3 regions of the Streptomyces rubradiris genome follow, and region 3 is predicted to be linked to each of the others. Evidence: predicted binding sites of a transcription regulator. Region 3 holds the regulator's gene; each other region holds the start of a gene.

Region 1 (5,723 bases), 890 kb from region 3:
GGCACCGGCCTGGCGGCGCTGACCGGCAAGGGGGTGGCGAACGGCACGTACGTGTCGGCCGTCCACCTGCCGATGGGTACGGCGGACTGGGACACCTACCGGGTGAGCGCCACCGTCGCCGGGCTGAGCGGGACGAGGACCAGCGCGTCGGTGGAGGTCGGGCACGGCAGCCTGGTGCCCATCACGGTCACCGTCTCGGAGGCGGGAGTCCGGGTGACCGAGCGGCCGGCCGACGGCACGGCACGCGTCACGACCGGCAAAGTCGCCCCGGCGGCGGAACACCGGCTGAACCTGGAGGTCTCCCCCGGCGGCGTCCGCATCACCGTGGACGGCGGTCACGCGCTGGTGGCCCGCGCCACGGAGGAACCCGACCCGGCGCGCACCAGCGGAGGCGTGTCCTTGGCGGTACGCAACGAGACGAACAAGGCCGACAAGACAGATAGGGCAGACAAGGCGGCCTGGCCCCGCTTCACGGCGCTGCACATCAAACCCTGAACGTCCCCTGATCTCCTGATCCCCGGAAGGCCGCCCCTCTCGGTGGGCGGCCTTCGTACACGCGGCGGAGCTTCCAGGTGGCCGTCGGGCCGCTCGCTTCCCGGCCAGTGTCGGGCTTCCACGAGGCGAGTCAAGGGCGCGTCCCGCGTCGGCTGCGCCGATGGCCCTCCGGGCCACCCTTGACACACCTCGCTCCAGCCCGGGGAAGAAGCGAGCGAGCGGCCGAAAGAACAGTGGCCCAGCCCGGCACCGGACCCAAGGGTGGGCTACAAGGCCCCGTCGGCAGGGTCACGCGCTCGCGCCTCGCCAGCACGCCGGGCGGGCTTAGCGGCTTGCGGCCCGGTGGGGTGGTGCGCGGTCGCGTCTCGCCTGCACGCCGGGTCGGCTTGGCGGCTTGCGGCCCGGCGGGCGGACCCTGCGGGCGAGCGGCCATCTCGCGAACCAGGGCGGCGGACGACAGCTACCGCCACAGCAGCCCGGATACGCAAGGGGCGAGGAGGGGAGGGACAGGGGACCTAGTTATGGACAAGCAGTCCAAAACAACCCACCCCCAGACCCACCACCCCACCACCCAACGCCCACCACCCGTCACCCCCGGCGCCACCACACACCACACACCAACCCGCAAGCCGCCAAACACACCCGGCGTGCAGGCGAGGCGCGAGCGCGCATCCCCGACCCACGATGCGAACGCAGCCCACCGCAGGGACCAACCAAGTCCAGCCGGCCACTTTCCCCTGGCCGCCCGCTCGCTTCTCCCCCGTGCTGGAGCGAGGTGTGTCAAGGGTGGGCCGAAGGCCCATCGCCGAAGGCGACGCGCAGCGCCCTTGACTCAGCTCGCGGAGGCACGACAATCGCCGAGAAGCGGGCGGCCCCACGGCAACCATGGCAACACCGGGAAACGCCCGAGGGCGGTACCCCGGCCGGAAAGCCAGGAGTACCGCCCTCGTTCGTAGGACAGTTGATCAACCCTCGGGTCGATCAGAAGTCCATGTCACCGCCCGGCATGCCGCCGCCGGCCGGGGCCGCGGCCTTCTCCGGCTTGTCGGCGATGACGGCCTCGGTGGTGAGGAACAGCGCGGCGATCGACGCGGCGTTCTGCAGCGCGGAACGCGTCACCTTCGCCGGGTCGATGATGCCCTCGGCGACCAGGTCGACGTACTCGCCGGTCGCGGCGTTCAGGCCGTGGCCCGGGGTCAGGTTGCGCACCTTCTCCACCACGACACCGCCCTCAAGGCCGGCGTTCACGGCGATCTGCTTCAGCGGGGCCTCCAGGGCGATGCGCACGGCGTTGGCGCCGGTCGCCTCGTCACCCTCCAGCTCCAGCTTCTCGAAGACCTGGGAGGCCTGCAGCAGGGCCACGCCACCACCGGCGACGATGCCCTCCTCGACGGCGGCCTTCGCGTTGCGGACGGCGTCCTCGATGCGGTGCTTGCGCTCCTTGAGCTCCACCTCGGTGGCGGCACCGGCCTTGATGACGGCCACGCCGCCCGCGAGCTTGGCCAGGCGCTCCTGGAGCTTCTCGCGGTCGTAGTCGGAGTCGCTGTTCTCGATCTCGGCGCGGATCTGGTTGACCCGGCCGTTGACCTGCTCGGAGGAGCCGGCACCGTCGACGATGGTGGTCTCGTCCTTGGTGATGACGACCTTGCGGGCGCGGCCCAGGAGGTCCAGGGTCGCGTTCTCCAGCTTGAGGCCGACCTCCTCGGAGATGACCTCGCCGCCCGTGAGGATGGCGATGTCGCCGAGCATGGCCTTGCGGCGGTCGCCGAAGCCCGGGGCCTTGACGGCGACGGACTTGAAGGTGCCGCGGATCTTGTTGACGACCAGGGTCGACAGGGCCTCGCCCTCGACGTCCTCGGCGATGATCAGCAGCGGCTTGCCCGACTGCATGACCTTCTCCAGCAGCGGGAGCAGGTCCTTCACCGCGGAGATCTTGGAGTTGGCGATGAGGATGTACGGGTCCTCGAGCACCGCCTCCATGCGCTCCATGTCGGTCGCGAAGTAGGCGGAGATGTAGCCCTTGTCGAAGCGCATGCCCTCGGTGAGCTCCAGCTCAAGACCGAAGGTGTTGGACTCCTCGACGGTGATGACGCCTTCCTTGCCGACCTTGTCCATGGCCTCGGCGATCAGCTCGCCGATCTGGGTGTCGGCGGCGGAGATGGACGCGGTGGAGGCGATCTGCTCCTTGGTCTCGACGTCCTTCGCCTGCTCCAGCAGGGCGGCGGAGACGGCCTCGACGGCCTTCTCGATACCGCGCTTCAGGGCCATCGGGTTGGCGCCGGCGGCGACGTTGCGCAGGCCCTCCTTGACCAGGGCCTGGGCGAGCACGGTCGCGGTGGTCGTACCGTCACCGGCGACGTCGTCCGTCTTCTTGGCGACTTCCTTGACCAGCTCGGCGCCGATCTTCTCGTACGGGTCCTCGAGCTCGATCTCCTTGGCGATGGAGACACCGTCGTTGGTGATCGTGGGCGCGCCCCACTTCTTCTCGAGGACGACGTTGCGGCCCTTGGGGCCGAGCGTCACCTTCACGGCGTCCGCGAGCTGGTTCATGCCGCGCTCGAGGCCGCGCCGCGCCTCCTCGTCGAACGCGATGATCTTGGCCATGTGAAGTGGTCCCTCCAGGACTGGGGGTGATTCCTTCGGACCGCGCCCGCGCCCGCGACGGACGGCTCGCCGGCCTCGTGGTTCCTTGCCCCACCCGGCCCGCGGGCCTCACCGACCCGGTCCTTCACTGTCACTCTCACCTTCAGAGTGCTAACGCAATGATTAGCACTCGGCATGGTCGAGTGCAAGCGCCCGGCCGGGTGGAGAGGTGCCCGTCAGCCGCCCGCGAACGCCGGAACCGGGACCCGGCTGCGGCACGGCGAAGGGCCCGCACCCTCTGCGAGGTGCGGGCCCTTCACACGAAACATTCAGGCGGTGACGCGAACCATGTCGGCCTGCGGACCCTTCTGGCCCTGCGAGATCTCGAACTCGACCCGCTGGCCCTCTTCCAGGGTGCGGTAGCCGTCCATCTGAATCGCGCTGTAGTGGACGAAGACGTCCGCACCACCGTCGACCGCGATGAAGCCGTACCCCTTCTCCGCGTTGAACCACTTGACGGTGCCCTGAGCCATGCCTAACTCCCCTATTACTGGCCCTTGCACAGATCCACACTTCGCGGACCCGGGTCAGACCTCACCCCCCAACTGGTCGGGGGCGTGCGCCGGAACGCGTCGACCGCGGCCGAATGTATCTGTCCAACTGCCGTCTGCAACAGGTCAATCGGACGAGAATTCTGGACGTCGGAGATCTGGAATATGGCGAGAATTCGCCAGAATTCAGGGCAAGTCGGGCCCCATAAAAGCCACAAAAGCCGCGCGGAACCCGCACAACTTGGCTGTTTCTCATCGGGCGCACGGCATGATCGCAGGGCTCGCGGCCACCCGGCCGCGACCGTGTTCCCCAACTCTACCGCGTTCAATCACGCAGAATTGCCCCCTCCGTTTCTCTCACGGAGGGGGCAATCGAGTGGACGGTCGGTGACCGGCCTCACCGTCGGTGCATGGTCAGCCGCCGGCGACCGCGGGGATGATCGAGATACCGGCGCCGTCGGGGGTCGCCGTGTCCAGGCCCTGCTCGAAGCGCACGTCGTCGTCGTTGACGTACACGTTGACGAACCGGCGCAGCTTGCCCTGGTCGTCCAGGACGCGGGCGGCGATCCCCGTGTGGTTCTTCTCCAGGTCCGCGATGACCTCGCCGAGCGTGCCGCCCTCGGCCGGGACCTCGGCCCGGCCGCCGGTGTAGGTACGCAGGATGGTGGGGATGCGAACGGTCACGCTCATGCGAGGCCAGCCTCTCGGAAGGAGTCCAGGGTCGGGCGGATGGTGGCGGTCAGGCCGGTCCCGGCGACCGCGTCCAGGGTCTTCAGGCCGTCACCGGTGTTGAGGACGACCGTGGTCTTGGCCGGGTCCAGCACGCCCTCCTGGAGCAGCTTGCGGGTCACGCCGACGGTCACGCCGCCCGCCGTCTCCGCGAAGATGCCCTCGGTGCGCGCCAGCAGCCGGATGGCGTCGACGATCTGCGCGTCCGTGACGTCCTCCACGGCACCGCCGGTGCGGCGGGCCACGTCCAGGACGTAGGGGCCGTCGGCCGGGTTGCCGATCGCCAGGGACTTGGCGATGGTGTCCGGCTTCTGCGGCCGTACGACGTCGTGGCCGGCCTTGAAGGCGGTGGAGACCGGGGAGCAGCCCTCGGCCTGGGCGCCGAAGATCTTGTACGGCCGGTCCTCGACCAGCCCGAGCTTGATCAGCTCCTGGAGACCCTTGTCGATCTTCGTGAGCTGGGAGCCGGAGGCGATCGGGATCACGATCTGGTCGGGCAGCCGCCAGCCGAGCTGCTCGCAGATCTCGTACGCCAGCGTCTTGGAGCCCTCGGCGTAGTACGGCCGCAGGTTGACGTTGACGAAGCCCCAGCCCTCGCCGGACGGGTCGCCGATCAGCTCGGAGCAGAAGCGGTTCACGTCGTCGTAGTTGCCCTCGATGCCGACGAGTTCACCGCCGTAGACCGCGGCCATGACGATCTTGCCCTGCTCCAGGTCGTGCGGGATGAACACGCAGGAGCGGAAGCCGGCCCGGGCGGCGGCGGCGCCGACGGCTCCGGCGAGGTTGCCGGTGGAGGAGCAGGACAGGGTGGTGAAGCCGAAGGCGCGGGCGGCCTCCAGGGCCTGGGCGACGACCCGGTCCTTGAAGGAGTGGGTCGGGTTGCCGGAGTCGTCCTTGACGTACAGGCCGCCGGTCACGCCCAGTTCGCGGGCGAGGTTGTCGGCCTTGACGAGTTTGGTCCAGCCGGGGTTGAGATTGGGCTTTTCGGCGACGTCGGCCGGGACCGGCAGCAGTGGGGCGTAGCGCCAGATGCTGGCGGGGCCGGCCTCGATGCGCCGGCGCAGTTCCTCGGTGTCGTAGGCGGAGAAGTCGTAGGCGATCTCCAGCGGGCCGAAGCACTCCTCGCAGGCGAAGACCGGTCCGAGGGGCACCCGGTGGCCGCATTCGCGACAGCTGAGGGCCGCTGCGGGACCGAGGTCCACGGTGGAGTCGCTGGAGGTTGCAACTGTCTGCACAGCCATGTGAGGCGAGGCCCTTTCTCCTCATCTTCCTCACGACGCATCTCGCCGTGAGACGGATTTGGCACCTTCCCTAGCCGGGAGCCTCGCTCGGAAGAAGACGAGAATCGGCTGGAGGGTTGCCGGG
Region 2 (5,723 bases), 2.1 Mb from region 3:
AGGGAGACACCATGCCCCGCTACCTGTCGCTCGTGCGCATCGACGAGTCCACCGCGCCCGCCGGGGGCCCCAGCCCGGAGCTGATGCAGCGGATGGGTGAGCTGATCGAGGAGATGACCAAGGCCGGCGTCCTGCTCGACACCTCCGGGCTGACCCCGGCCGCGCAGGCCGTCCGGGTGGCCTGGGACGGCGAGCGGACCTCCGTGACCGACGGGCCGTTCGCCGAGTCCAAGGAGGTCGTCGGCGGCTACGCGTTCATGCAGTGCAAGGACCGCGCCGAGGCCCTGGAATGGACCCGGCGCTTCCTGAGCATCCACGGCCCGGAGTGGACCATCGCCTGCGAGCTGCGGGAAATCGTTGAGTACTGAGTACTGAGCCACTTGGCCGAAAGCCTCACTCGGTGTTGCATGTGGGCTGTGCGACCACAGCCCACGGCAGACCGGCCGACCCCCGCCCAGGCCATCGAGACCGTCTTCCGGCTCCAGGCGCCGCGGGTGATCGCCGGCGTCACGCGGATCGTGCGGGACGTCGGGATCGCCGAGGAACTGGCGCAGGACGCGCTGGTCGCCGCGCTGGAGCAGTGGCCCCGGGACGGGGTGCCCGACAACCCCGGTGCCTGGCTGACGGCCATCGCCCGGCGCCGGGCGGTCGACCTGGTCCGGCGCCGCGAGGTCTACGCCCGCAAACTGGCCGAGATCGGCCGGGACCTGGAGACCACCGCGCCGCCCGCGGAGCCCGCGGAGCCCGACGGCATCGACGACGACCTGCTCCGGCTGGTCTTCACCGCCTGCCACCCGGTGCTGACCCCGCAGGCCCGCACCGCGCTCACGCTGCGCCTGCTCGGCGGCCTGACCACGGCCGAGATCGCCCGCGCCTTCCTGGTGCCGGAGGCGACGGTCGCGCAGCGGATCGTCCGCGCCAAACGCACCCTCGCGGCGAAGAACGTCGCCTTCGAGGTGCCGTACGGGCCCGACCGCGCCGCCCGCCTCGGCTCCGTCCTGGACGTCGTCTACCTGATCTTCAACGAGGGGTACGCGGCCACCGCCGGCGACGACTGGCTGCGCCCCGGCCTGTGTGAGGACGCCTTGCGGCTGGCCCGGGTGCTGTCCGGGCTGATGCCGGGGGAGCCCGAGGTGCACGGCCTGAGCGCGCTGCTGGAGTTCCAGGCGTCCCGCACCCCCGCCCGTACCGCCCCCGACGGCACACCGGTGCTGCTGCGGGACCAGGACCGCCGCCGCTGGAACCGCATGCTCATCGCGCGCGGGGTGCACGCGCTGGAGCGCGCCGGGGCCACCGCGGCGGGACCGCCGGGACCGTACGCCCTCCAGGCGGCCATCGCCGCCTGCCACGCGCGCGCGTACACCTACGAGGAGACCGACTGGCGGGCCATCGCCGCCCTGTACGGACTGCTGGCCGCCCGCGCGCCGTCCCCGGTGGTCGAGCTGAACCGCGCGGTCGCCGTGTCGATGGCCGAGGGGCCGCAGCGGGGCCTGGAACTGGTGGACGCCCTGGCCGCCGAACCCGCGCTGCGCGGCTACCACCTGCTGCCCAGCGTCCGCGGCGACCTGCTGGCCCGGCTGGGACGCGTCCCCGAGGCCCGCGAGGAGTTCCTCCGGGCGGCCGGTCTGACCCGCAACGAACGCGAACGCGCGCTGCTGCTGCGCCGGGCGGATCAGCCCAGCGGCTGACCGATCAGCATCGTCGGCGCCCCCGCCACCCGGGTGAGGAAGACGGTGGCCGCGTTCGGCCCCTGCGGCCTCACCTTGCGGCGCAGCTCCTCCGGTTCGACGGCCGAGCCGCGCTTCTTCACGGTCAGCGTGCCGACCTCGCGCTCGCGCAGCAGGGCCTTGAGCCGCTTGACGTTGAAGGGCAGCCGGTCGGTGATCTCGTAGCCGGTGGCGTACGGAGTGGGCCGCGGCTCGTCGGCGGTGACGTAGGCGATGGTCGCGTCCAGCAGCCCGCCGCCGAGCTCCTCGGCCACCTCCGCGACCAGGTGGGCGCGGATGACCGCGCCGTCCGGCTCGTACAGGTACCGCCCCACCGGCCGCACCGCCGGGTCGGGCAGGCCGCGGCCGAGCAGCGTGCGCGGTCCCGGCAGCAGGGTGGCCCGTACGGCGCCCGGCGCCCCGGTGCCGAACCACAGCACGGCCTCCTTCACGTCCCCGCCGTCCGAGATCCACTCGGCCTCGGCCTCGGCCGGGACGATCTCGTGCGGGATGCCGGGCGCGATCTTCAGCGCCGCGCGGGGCGCCCGGCGGGCCGTCTCGACCGCCCAGGACAGCGGCGGCGAGTACGCCTCGGGGTCGAACACCCGGCCGCGCCCGCCGCGCCGGGCCGGGTCCGCGAACACCGCGTCGTACCCGGCGGTGTCCACCTCCGTCACATCGGCCTCGCGCACCTCGATCAGCTCCGCCAGGCCCAGCGCCTCGGCGTTGGCGCGGGCCGCCGCCGCGGTCAGCGGGTCGCGGTCCACGGCCAGTACCCGGATTCCGGCCCGCGCCAGCGCGATGGCGTCCCCGCCGATGCCGCAGCACAGGTCGGCCACGGAGGTCACGCCCAGCTCCGTCAGCCGCCGCGCCCGGTAGGCGGCCACGCTCGCCCGGGTGGACTGCTCGACCCCGTTCGGGGTGAAGAACATCCGGCCGGCGTCCTCCGCCCCGAACTTCGCCACCGCCCGCTGCCGCAGCCGGGCCTGGCCCAGCGCGGCCGAGACCAGTTCGGCGGGGTGGTCGCGGCGCAGCCGGGTGGCCACCGCGAGTTCCCGCGCGGGCTCGGTGTCGCGCACCTCGTCGAGGAGGGCGCGGCCTTCGGGGGTGAGGAGCAGAGCGAGGTCGTTCACCGGCTCATTGTGGGCCAGTCGGTGGATGGTGCGCCCGCGGCGGCGGTGTCGGCCCGGGGCGCGGGCCGGGGCCTGGGAGGATCCGGCACCATGCGAGCAGTAGTACAAAATGACAAAAGTCGGGCATGGGTCGCGAAGGCGGATGACAGAGGCCGGGCACGGGTCGCGAAGGCGGATGACAGAGGCCGGGCACGGGTCGCGAAGACGGACGACAGAAGCCGGGCGCGGATCGCGAAGACGGCCGCGGCCACCACCGCCCTCGCACTGGCCGCCCTCCTGACCGGCTGCGCCGGAGATCCCGCCCCGGCCCCGGCCCAGGGCGGCCCCGCCCGCCCCCTGGACCCCCGCGCCCGCCAGGCCGCCGAACACGCCCGGCTGGCCGCCGCCGCCCGGCGCTGGGGCCTGGAGCGGACCCCGCTCACCCCGCCGGCCCCGCCCGCCGAGAAACCCCGGATCACCCCCCGGGACGGCTTCGAGGTGGACGGCCAGGAGGAGGAGAACCTCCCCCCGGTCTTCACCACCGTGCCCACCCGGCAGAAGGTCGTCTTCCTCACCATCGACGACGGCGCCGAGAAGGACCCGGCGTTCCTGCGCATGATGAGCGAGCTGAAGGTGCCGTACACCGCGTTCCTCAGCAACTACGTCATCGAGGACGACTACGGCTACTTCCGCCGGATGCAGGCCCAGGGCGTCACCCTGAACAACCACACCCTCACCCACCCCTACCTGCCCGGGCTGTCCTACGAGGAGCAGCGCGACGAGATCTGCGGCATGCAGACCGTCATGAAGAAGCAGTTCGGCAAGGCGCCCACCGTCTTCCGGCCGCCGTACGGCAACTACAACGGCGACACCCTGCGCGCCGCCAAGGAGTGCGGCATCAAGTACGCGCCGATCTGGGACGAGGAGGTCTTCGTCGACCACTGGGAGTACCGCGACTGGGACCGCCGGCTGCACCCCGGCGACATCGTCCTCACCCACTTCCGCGGCCGGGACGACTGGAACGGCACGATGGTGGACGACATGCGGAACTTCCTGGACAAGGTCACCCGCGAGGGCTACGCCGTCGCCCGCCTGGAGGACTACCTGTGAGGCACCTGCGGGGCCCTGCCGCGCTCCTCGCCCCGGCCCTGCTCCTGACGGGCTGCGCCCAGTCCGTCGACCCCATCGAACGCCTCGGCAAGAAGGCCGTCGAAGGGGTGCGCCCGCACGCCGGAGCCCCCGGCCGGAATCACCGGCACCGGAGACCGCCCCGCCCGCTCGCCCGCCCCTCGGCCCACGCGCTCCCCCGCTCCCCGTTCCGCCCGGCCCGCCCGCTCGCCGGACACCCGGCGCCCCCCGCCCCGTCCCCGGCCACCGCCACTTCGCCCGCCTGCGCGCCCTCGGCGACATCGTCCTCGTGGACCTCGACGAGTCGGGCCACGTACCCCTGCGCGAGCGCGCGGCACGGGTCCTCAGGGCGGCCCGGGAGCGGGGCCTGACGACGGCCCGCCTGGGGGACTGTGTCCAGGAGAGCCGGCCCCTCGGGACCGTCGGTCAACGCCAAGACGGCCGATTCACCGCCGACGCGCCGCACGGGATTGGCACTCCGCTTGACCGAGTGCTAACCCCGGTCATAGTCTCAGGTCTGGCACTCCGCAGGTGAGAGTGCCAACAAACGCGACGGGCAGGTCCGGCACCCGCGACGACGGATCGACCTGGTCGCCACCTCAGACAGTTAACCCCGTGAGATCTCCGAAGGGGGAGGTCGGATCGTGACGACCGCCAGCTCCAAGGTTGCCATCAAGCCGCTCGAGGACCGCATCGTGGTCCAGCCGCTGGACGCCGAGCAGACCACGGCCTCTGGCCTGGTCATCCCGGACACCGCGAAGGAGAAGCCCCAGGAGGGCGCCGTCCTCGCCGTGGGCCCGGGCCGGTTCGAGAACGGTGAGCGCCTTCCGCTCGACGTCAAGGTCGGCGACGTCGTCCTCTACAGCAAGTACGGCGGCACCGAGGTGAAGTACAACGGCGACGAGTACCTCGTCCTCTCGGCTCGCGACGTGCTCGCGATCATCGAGAAGTAATCACCTCAAGCAACTCTCCGCTTGAGCTGCGCCCCTGGCCCCCGCGACCGATAAGAAGCCGGGCGCCCGGGGCGCGGCGTTTTTCACCCACAGATTTCCGAGAGGGCTCCCGCTGTCATGGCGAAGATCCTGAAGTTCGACGAGGACGCCCGTCGCGCCCTTGAGCGCGGCGTCAACAAGCTTGCCGACACCGTCAAGGTGACGATCGGCCCCCGCGGCCGCAACGTCGTCATCGACAAGAAGTTCGGCGCCCCCACCATCACCAACGACGGTGTCACGATCGCCCGCGAGGTCGAGATCGAGGACCCGTACGAGAACCTCGGCGCCCAGCTGGTGAAGGAGGTGGCGACCAAGACCAACGACATCGCTGGTGACGGCACCACCACCGCCACCGTGCTCGCCCAGGCGCTGGTCCGCGAGGGCCTGAAGAACGTCGCCGCCGGCGCCTCCCCGGCCGCCCTGAAGAAGGGCATCGACGCCGCCGTCAAGGCCGTCTCCGAGGACCTGCTCGCCACCGCGCGCCCGATCGACGAGAAGTCCGACATCGCCGCCGTGGCCGCGCTGTCCGCCCAGGACCAGCAGGTCGGCGAGCTGATCGCCGAGGCGATGGACAAGGTCGGCAAGGACGGTGTCATCACCGTCGAGGAGTCCAACACCTTCGGCCTGGAGCTGGACTTCACCGAGGGCATGGCCTTCGACAAGGGCTACCTGTCGCCGTACTTCGTGACGGACCAGGAGCGCATGGAGGCCGTCCTGGAGGACCCGTACATCCTCATCAACCAGGGCAAGATCTCCGCTATCGCCGACCTGCTGCCGCTGCTGGA
Region 3 (5,723 bases):
GACCACGTCAGCGCCTACGCGCTCATCGTGGAGGAGGGCACCCAGCTGGCCCGCCGGATCCGCCGGGGCGAGGTCCCGATGACCGACGACGACGTGCACGCCGACCGGTACCTGATCGCGGAGGAGACGCTGAGCCGGGCGGGCTTCGAGTGGTACGAGGTCTCCAACTGGGCAACCTCCGAGGCGGGCCGCTGCCTGCACAACGAGCTGTACTGGCGCGGCGCCGACTGGTGGGGCGCCGGACCGGGGGCGCACTCGCACGTGGGCGGCGTGCGCTGGTGGAACGTGAAGCACCCCGGCGCGTACGCGGCGGCGCTCGCCGACGGACGCTCTCCGGGAGCCGGCCGCGAGCTCCTGTCGGACGAGGACCGCCGCGTCGAACGCGTCCTCCTCGAACTGCGCCTGCGCGAGGGTGTCCCCCTGTCCCTGCTGAAGCCGGAGGGCCTCGCCGCCTCCCGGCGCGCACTGACGGACGGACTCCTCCAGGAACGGCCGTACGAGGAGGGCCGAGCCGTACTGACCCTGCGGGGGCGCCTGCTGGCGGACGCGGTGGTGCGGGACCTGGTGGACTGACCGGCAGCCCCGCGGCGGCGGGGACGACGACATGCTCGGACGTGTGGACGAGCTGATCGACGGGCCACCTCCGCGACGGCGGAGAGCGATCCACCGGTCCCGCCCGGCTCAACGGTTCGGCAGGCCCTCAGGGCACGGTCACGTGGTCGATGAGACGCTCGACACAGCCCAGCAGTTCCGGCTCCAGGTCCTTGTAGGACCGCACCCGCTTCAGGATCGCCTGCCACACCGCGCCGGTGTTCTCCGCCGGCCAGCCCAGTGACCGGCAGACCCCCGTCTTCCAGTCCTGTCCCTTCGGTACCGTCGGCCATGCCTCGATGCCCAGGGAGGCGGGCTTCACCGCCTGCCAGATGTCGATGAACGGGTGACCGACGACCAGGGCGTGCTCGCTGGTGACCGACTGGGCGATCCGCCATTCCTTCGTGCCCGGCACCAGGTGGTCCACCAGGACGCCCAGGCGGGCGTCGGGGCCCGGGGCGAAGGACTCCACGATGGCCGGCAGGTCGTCCACGCCCTCCAGGTACTCCACGACCACGCCCTCGACGCGCAGGTCGTCGCCCCAGACCTTCTCGACCAGCTCGGCGTCGTGCCGGCCCTCCACGTAGATGCGGCCGGCGCGGGCCACGCGCGCGCGTGCCTGGGGGACGGCGATCGAGCCGGACGCCGTACGGGTGGGGCGGGCCGGGGCCGAGGCCGGGCGGACCAGCGTGACGGGCCTGCCCTCCAGCAGGAAGCCGCGCGGTTCCAGGGGGAAGACGCGGTGCTTGCCGAAGCGGTCCTCCAGGGTCACCGTGCCCGCCTCGCAGCGGATCACCGCGCCGCAGAACCCGGTACCGGCCTCCTCCACCACCAAGCCTGGCTCCGCGGCCACCTCCGGCGCCGGCTGCGGCTTCTTCTTCCAGGGAGGGGTGAGATCCGGCGAATACACACGAGGGCGCGGGCCCGAAGGGCCCTCGTTGGAAGGGCGGTGGCGGGAGACGGGTGGGCGCATTCGGATGACGATAGGAGAAGCCGCGCCAGGGCAAGCGCGACACGCCGGAATGCCGGCCGGAACGCCGTTCAGATCACGTCGAACCGTGCCGCCAGCTCGTCCCGTTGACGTCGCACGAACGCCGCGTCCACCACCGCCCCGTGACCGGGCACGTACACCGCGTCCTCGCCGCCCAGCGCCAGCAGCCGGTCCAGGGCGTCCGGCCAGCGGGCGGGGACCGCGTCCGGGCCGGCCTGGGGCTCGCCGGACTCCTCCACCAGGTCGCCGCAGAAGACCACCTCGGGGGAGCCGGGGACCAGCACCGCGAGGTCGTGGGCGGTGTGGCCCGGGCCCACATTGGCCAGCAGCGCCTGCCGGCCGTCGCCGAGGTCCAGCGTCCACTCGCCGGACACCAGGTGCCGGGGCGTGACCAGCGCGTCCACCGCCTCGTCGGCGTCGGCGACCGGCAGCCCGTTGCGCACCGCGTCCAGTCGCAGCTCCGCCCGCTCGAACGCGAACACCGCGTCCAGGCCGACCGCTCCGTACACCTCCGCCCCGGCGAACACCGCCGCGCCGAAGACGTGGTCGAAGTGGGGATGGGTGAGCGCGAGATGGGTCACACGGCCGCCCGCCAGCTCCTCGGCCCGCGCGCGCAGCCGGGCCCCCTCCGCCAGGCTCGAACCGGCGTCCACGAGCAGCGCCGTCCCCTCGCCCACGACCAGCCCCGCCGTGCAGTCCCAGCCCGGCAGCCGGCACCGCCCCACCCCGGCCGCCAGCCGTTCCCACCCCAGCTCTTCCCAAGTCACGCTCATACCCGCGACGCTAGCGCTACCACCCGGCGGCGCGGCCCGACCTTGCCCAGGGTGTACCCGACGGCCGTACACTGGGCCGGGGAAGGCTGGCACTCGTATGGGAAGAGTGCCAGGCGGACGACCCGATGGGACGAGGGACGACGTGCTGGAGGTGCGCGCGCATGCTGAGTGAACGCAGGCTTCAGGTACTGCGCGCCATCGTCCAGGACTACGTGGGCACCGAGGAGCCGGTCGGTTCCAAGGCGCTCACCGAGCGGCACAACCTCGGCGTCTCCCCGGCCACCGTCCGCAACGACATGGCGGCCCTGGAGGAGGAGGGGTACATCGCGCAGCCGCACACCAGCGCGGGGCGCATCCCCACCGACAAGGGCTACCGCCTGTTCGTGGACAAGCTCGCGGGCGTGAAGCCGATGACCGCGCCCGAGCGGCGGGCGATCCAGAACTTCCTGGAGGGCGCCGTCGACCTCGACGACGTCGTGGCGCGCACGGTGCGGCTGCTCGCGCAGCTGACCCGGCAGGTCGCCGTCGTGCAGTACCCGTCGCTGACCCGGTCCACGGTCCGGCACGTGGAGCTGCTCTCGCTCGCCCCGGCGCGCGTGATGCTCGTGCTGATCACCGACACCGGCCGGGTCGAGCAGCGTATGGTCGACTGCCCGGCCCCGTTCGGCGAGGCCTCGCTGGCGGATCTGCGGGCCCGGCTGAACAGCAGGGTCGCGGGCCGCCGGTTCACCGATGTGCCGATGCTGGTCGAGGACCTGCCGGACGCCTTCGAGCCGGAGGACCGAGGTACGGTCTCCACGGTGCTCTCCACCCTGCTGGAGACACTCGTGGAGGAGAACGAGGAGCGGCTGATGATCGGCGGTACCGCCAATCTCACCCGTTTCGGGCACGACTTCCCCCTCACGATCAGGCCCGTCCTGGAGGCACTGGAGGAGCAGGTCGTGCTCCTCAAGCTCCTCGGCGAGGCGAAGGACCCGGGCGTGACCGTGCGCATCGGCCACGAGAACGCCCACGAGGGACTCAACTCCACGTCCGTCGTGTCGGTCGGCTACGGTTCGGGCGGCGAGGCGGTTGCCAAGCTCGGCGTGGTCGGACCGACCCGCATGGACTACCCGGGAACGATGGGAGCGGTACGCGCAGTGGCACGGTACGTCGGACAGATCCTGGCGGAGTCGTAGGTGGCCACGGACTACTACGCCGTTCTCGGCGTGCGCCGCGACGCGTCGCAGGATGAGATCAAGAAGGCGTTCCGGCGGCTCGCACGCGAGCTGCACCCGGACGTCAACCCGGATCCGAAGACCCAGGAGCGGTTCAAGGAGATCAACGCCGCTTACGAGGTGCTGTCGGACCCGCAGAAGAAGCAGGTCTACGACCTCGGCGGCGACCCGCTCTCGCAGTCCGGCGGCGCCGGCGCCGGCGGCTTCGGGGCCGGCGGCTTCGGCAACTTCTCCGACATCATGGACGCGTTCTTCGGTACGGCGTCGCAGCGCGGGCCGCGCTCGCGCACCCGGCGCGGCCAGGACGCGATGATCCGGATCGAGGTCGAGCTGGACGAGGCGGCCTTCGGGACGACCAAGGACATCCAGGTCGACACCGCCATCGTCTGCAACACCTGCAACGGCGAGGGCGCGGCCCCCGGCACGTCCGCCCAGACGTGTGACATGTGCCGCGGCCGGGGCGAGGTCTCCCAGGTCACCCGGTCCTTCCTGGGCCAGGTCATGACCTCCCGGCCGTGCCCGCAGTGCCAGGGCTTCGGCACGGTCGTGCCGACCCCGTGCCCGGAGTGCGCGGGCGACGGCCGCGTGCGCTCCCGCCGCACGCTCACCGTGAAGATCCCGGCCGGTGTCGACAACGGCACCCGGATCCAGCTCGCGGGCGAGGGCGAGGTCGGCCCCGGCGGCGGCCCGGCCGGCGACCTGTACGTGGAGATCCACGAGCTGCCGCACCCCACCTTCCAGCGGCGCGGCGACGACCTGCACTGCACGGTCACCATCCCGATGACGGCCGCGGCGCTCGGCACCAAGGTGCCGCTGGAGACCCTGGACGGCATGGAGGAGGTCGACATCCGGCCCGGCACCCAGTCCGGCCAGTCGATCCCGCTGCACGACCGCGGTGTCACGCATCTGCGCGGCGGCGGCCGGGGCGACCTGGTCGTGCACGTCGAGGTGCAGACCCCGACCAAGCTCGACCCCGAGCAGGAGCGCCTGCTGCGCGAACTGGCCAAGCTCCGCGGCGAGGAACGGCCCCAGGGCCAGTTCCAGCCGGGACAGCAGGGTCTGTTCTCGCGACTGAAGGACGCGTTCAACGGGCGCTGAGGTCGGCCGAGGGGCGCGTTCAACGGGCGCTGACGTCGGCTGAAGGGCGCGTTCGGCGGGCGCTGGACCATGCGGGCGCCCCCGGGTTGTGTCGGGGGCGTCTCAGGGCCGTTCCGGGGGACGCCCCGATTCCGGCCGGTCCGAAGGACGTGACACCATGCGGTCATGTCCTCCGCGCTGACCGATCTCTGCCCCCTCCCGATCGTGCAGGCACCCATGGCGGGCGGAGTCTCCGTCCCGCAGCTCGCCGCCGCCGTCTGCGAGGCCGGCGGCCTGGGGTTCCTCGCCGCCGGGTACAAGACCGCCGACGGGATGTACCAGGAGATCAAGCGGCTGCGCGGGCTCACCGGCCGCCCGTTCGGCGTCAACCTGTTCATGCCGCAGCCCGACCTCGCGGAGTCCGGCGCCGTCGAGGTCTACGCCCACCAGCTGGCCGGCGAGGCCACCTGGTACGAGACCGAGCTGGGCGACCCGGACGGCGGCCGTGACGACGGCTACGACGCCAAGCTCGCCGTCCTGCTCGACGACCCGGTCCCGGTGGTCTCCTTCCACTTCGGCGTGCCCGACCGCGAGGTCGTCACGCGGCTGCGCCGGGCCGGGACCCTCACCCTGGTCACCGCCACCACCGCCGAGGAGGCCCGCGCGGTCGAGGCGGCCGGGGCGGACGCGGTGGTCGCGCAGGGCGTGGAGGCCGGCGGCCACCAGGGCACCCACCGCGACTCGCCCGAGGACGACGGCGCCGGCACCGGGCTGCTGTCGCTGCTCGCGCAGGTCCGCGAGGCCGTGGACATCCCGGTCGTCGCCGCCGGCGGCATCATGCGCGGCGGCCAGATCGCCGCCGTCCTCGCGGCCGGCGCCGAGGCGGCCCAGCTCGGCACCGCCTTCCTCGCCACCGACGAGTCCGGCGCGCCCGACGCGTACAAACAGGCGCTGACCGACCCCCTCTTCGCGCGCACCCGGCTGACCCGCGCCTTCACCGGCCGCCCGGCCCGCTCCCTGGTCAACCGCTTCCTGCGCGAACACGGCCCGTACGCGCCCGCCGCCTACCCGGAC

What was found. Region 3 encodes HrcA, which represses chaperone genes, less so after heat shock. Its sites were predicted from a motif close to TTNGCACTCNGNNNNNCNGAGTGCNAA; they were not measured.
Region 1: a site for HrcA is predicted at 3,262-3,288, ahead of groL (chaperonin GroEL). Genes of this name have one in related genera too.
Region 2: a site for HrcA is predicted at 4,417-4,443, ahead of groES (co-chaperone GroES). Genes of this name have one in related genera too.

What each region holds. Positions count from the first base shown of each region.
Region 1 is NZ_BNEA01000015.1:4,533,804-4,539,526, reverse strand. It holds gene Srubr_RS33450 (polysaccharide deacetylase family protein) at 1-495, shown strand, start outside; gene groL (chaperonin GroEL) at 1,477-3,099, opposite strand; gene Srubr_RS33440 (cold-shock protein) at 3,408-3,611, opposite strand; gene Srubr_RS33435 (MoaD/ThiS family protein) at 4,044-4,319, opposite strand; gene thrC (threonine synthase) at 4,316-5,599, opposite strand; SAM riboswitch class I at 5,618-5,723, opposite strand, start outside.
Region 2 is NZ_BNEA01000015.1:3,315,382-3,321,104, reverse strand. It holds gene Srubr_RS27715 (YciI family protein) at 12-368, shown strand; gene Srubr_RS27710 (RNA polymerase sigma factor) at 408-1,688, shown strand; gene Srubr_RS27705 (THUMP-like domain-containing protein) at 1,673-2,839, opposite strand; gene Srubr_RS27700 (polysaccharide deacetylase family protein) at 2,930-3,928, shown strand; gene groES (co-chaperone GroES) at 4,591-4,899, shown strand; gene groL (chaperonin GroEL) at 5,017-5,723, shown strand, end outside.
Region 3 is NZ_BNEA01000015.1:5,428,610-5,434,332, forward strand. It holds gene hemW (radical SAM family heme chaperone HemW) at 1-573, shown strand, start outside; gene Srubr_RS37365 (DUF3097 domain-containing protein) at 701-1,564, opposite strand; gene Srubr_RS37370 (MBL fold metallo-hydrolase) at 1,633-2,355, opposite strand; gene hrcA (heat-inducible transcriptional repressor HrcA) at 2,517-3,533, shown strand; gene dnaJ (molecular chaperone DnaJ) at 3,534-4,670, shown strand; gene Srubr_RS37385 (nitronate monooxygenase) at 4,836-5,723, shown strand, end outside.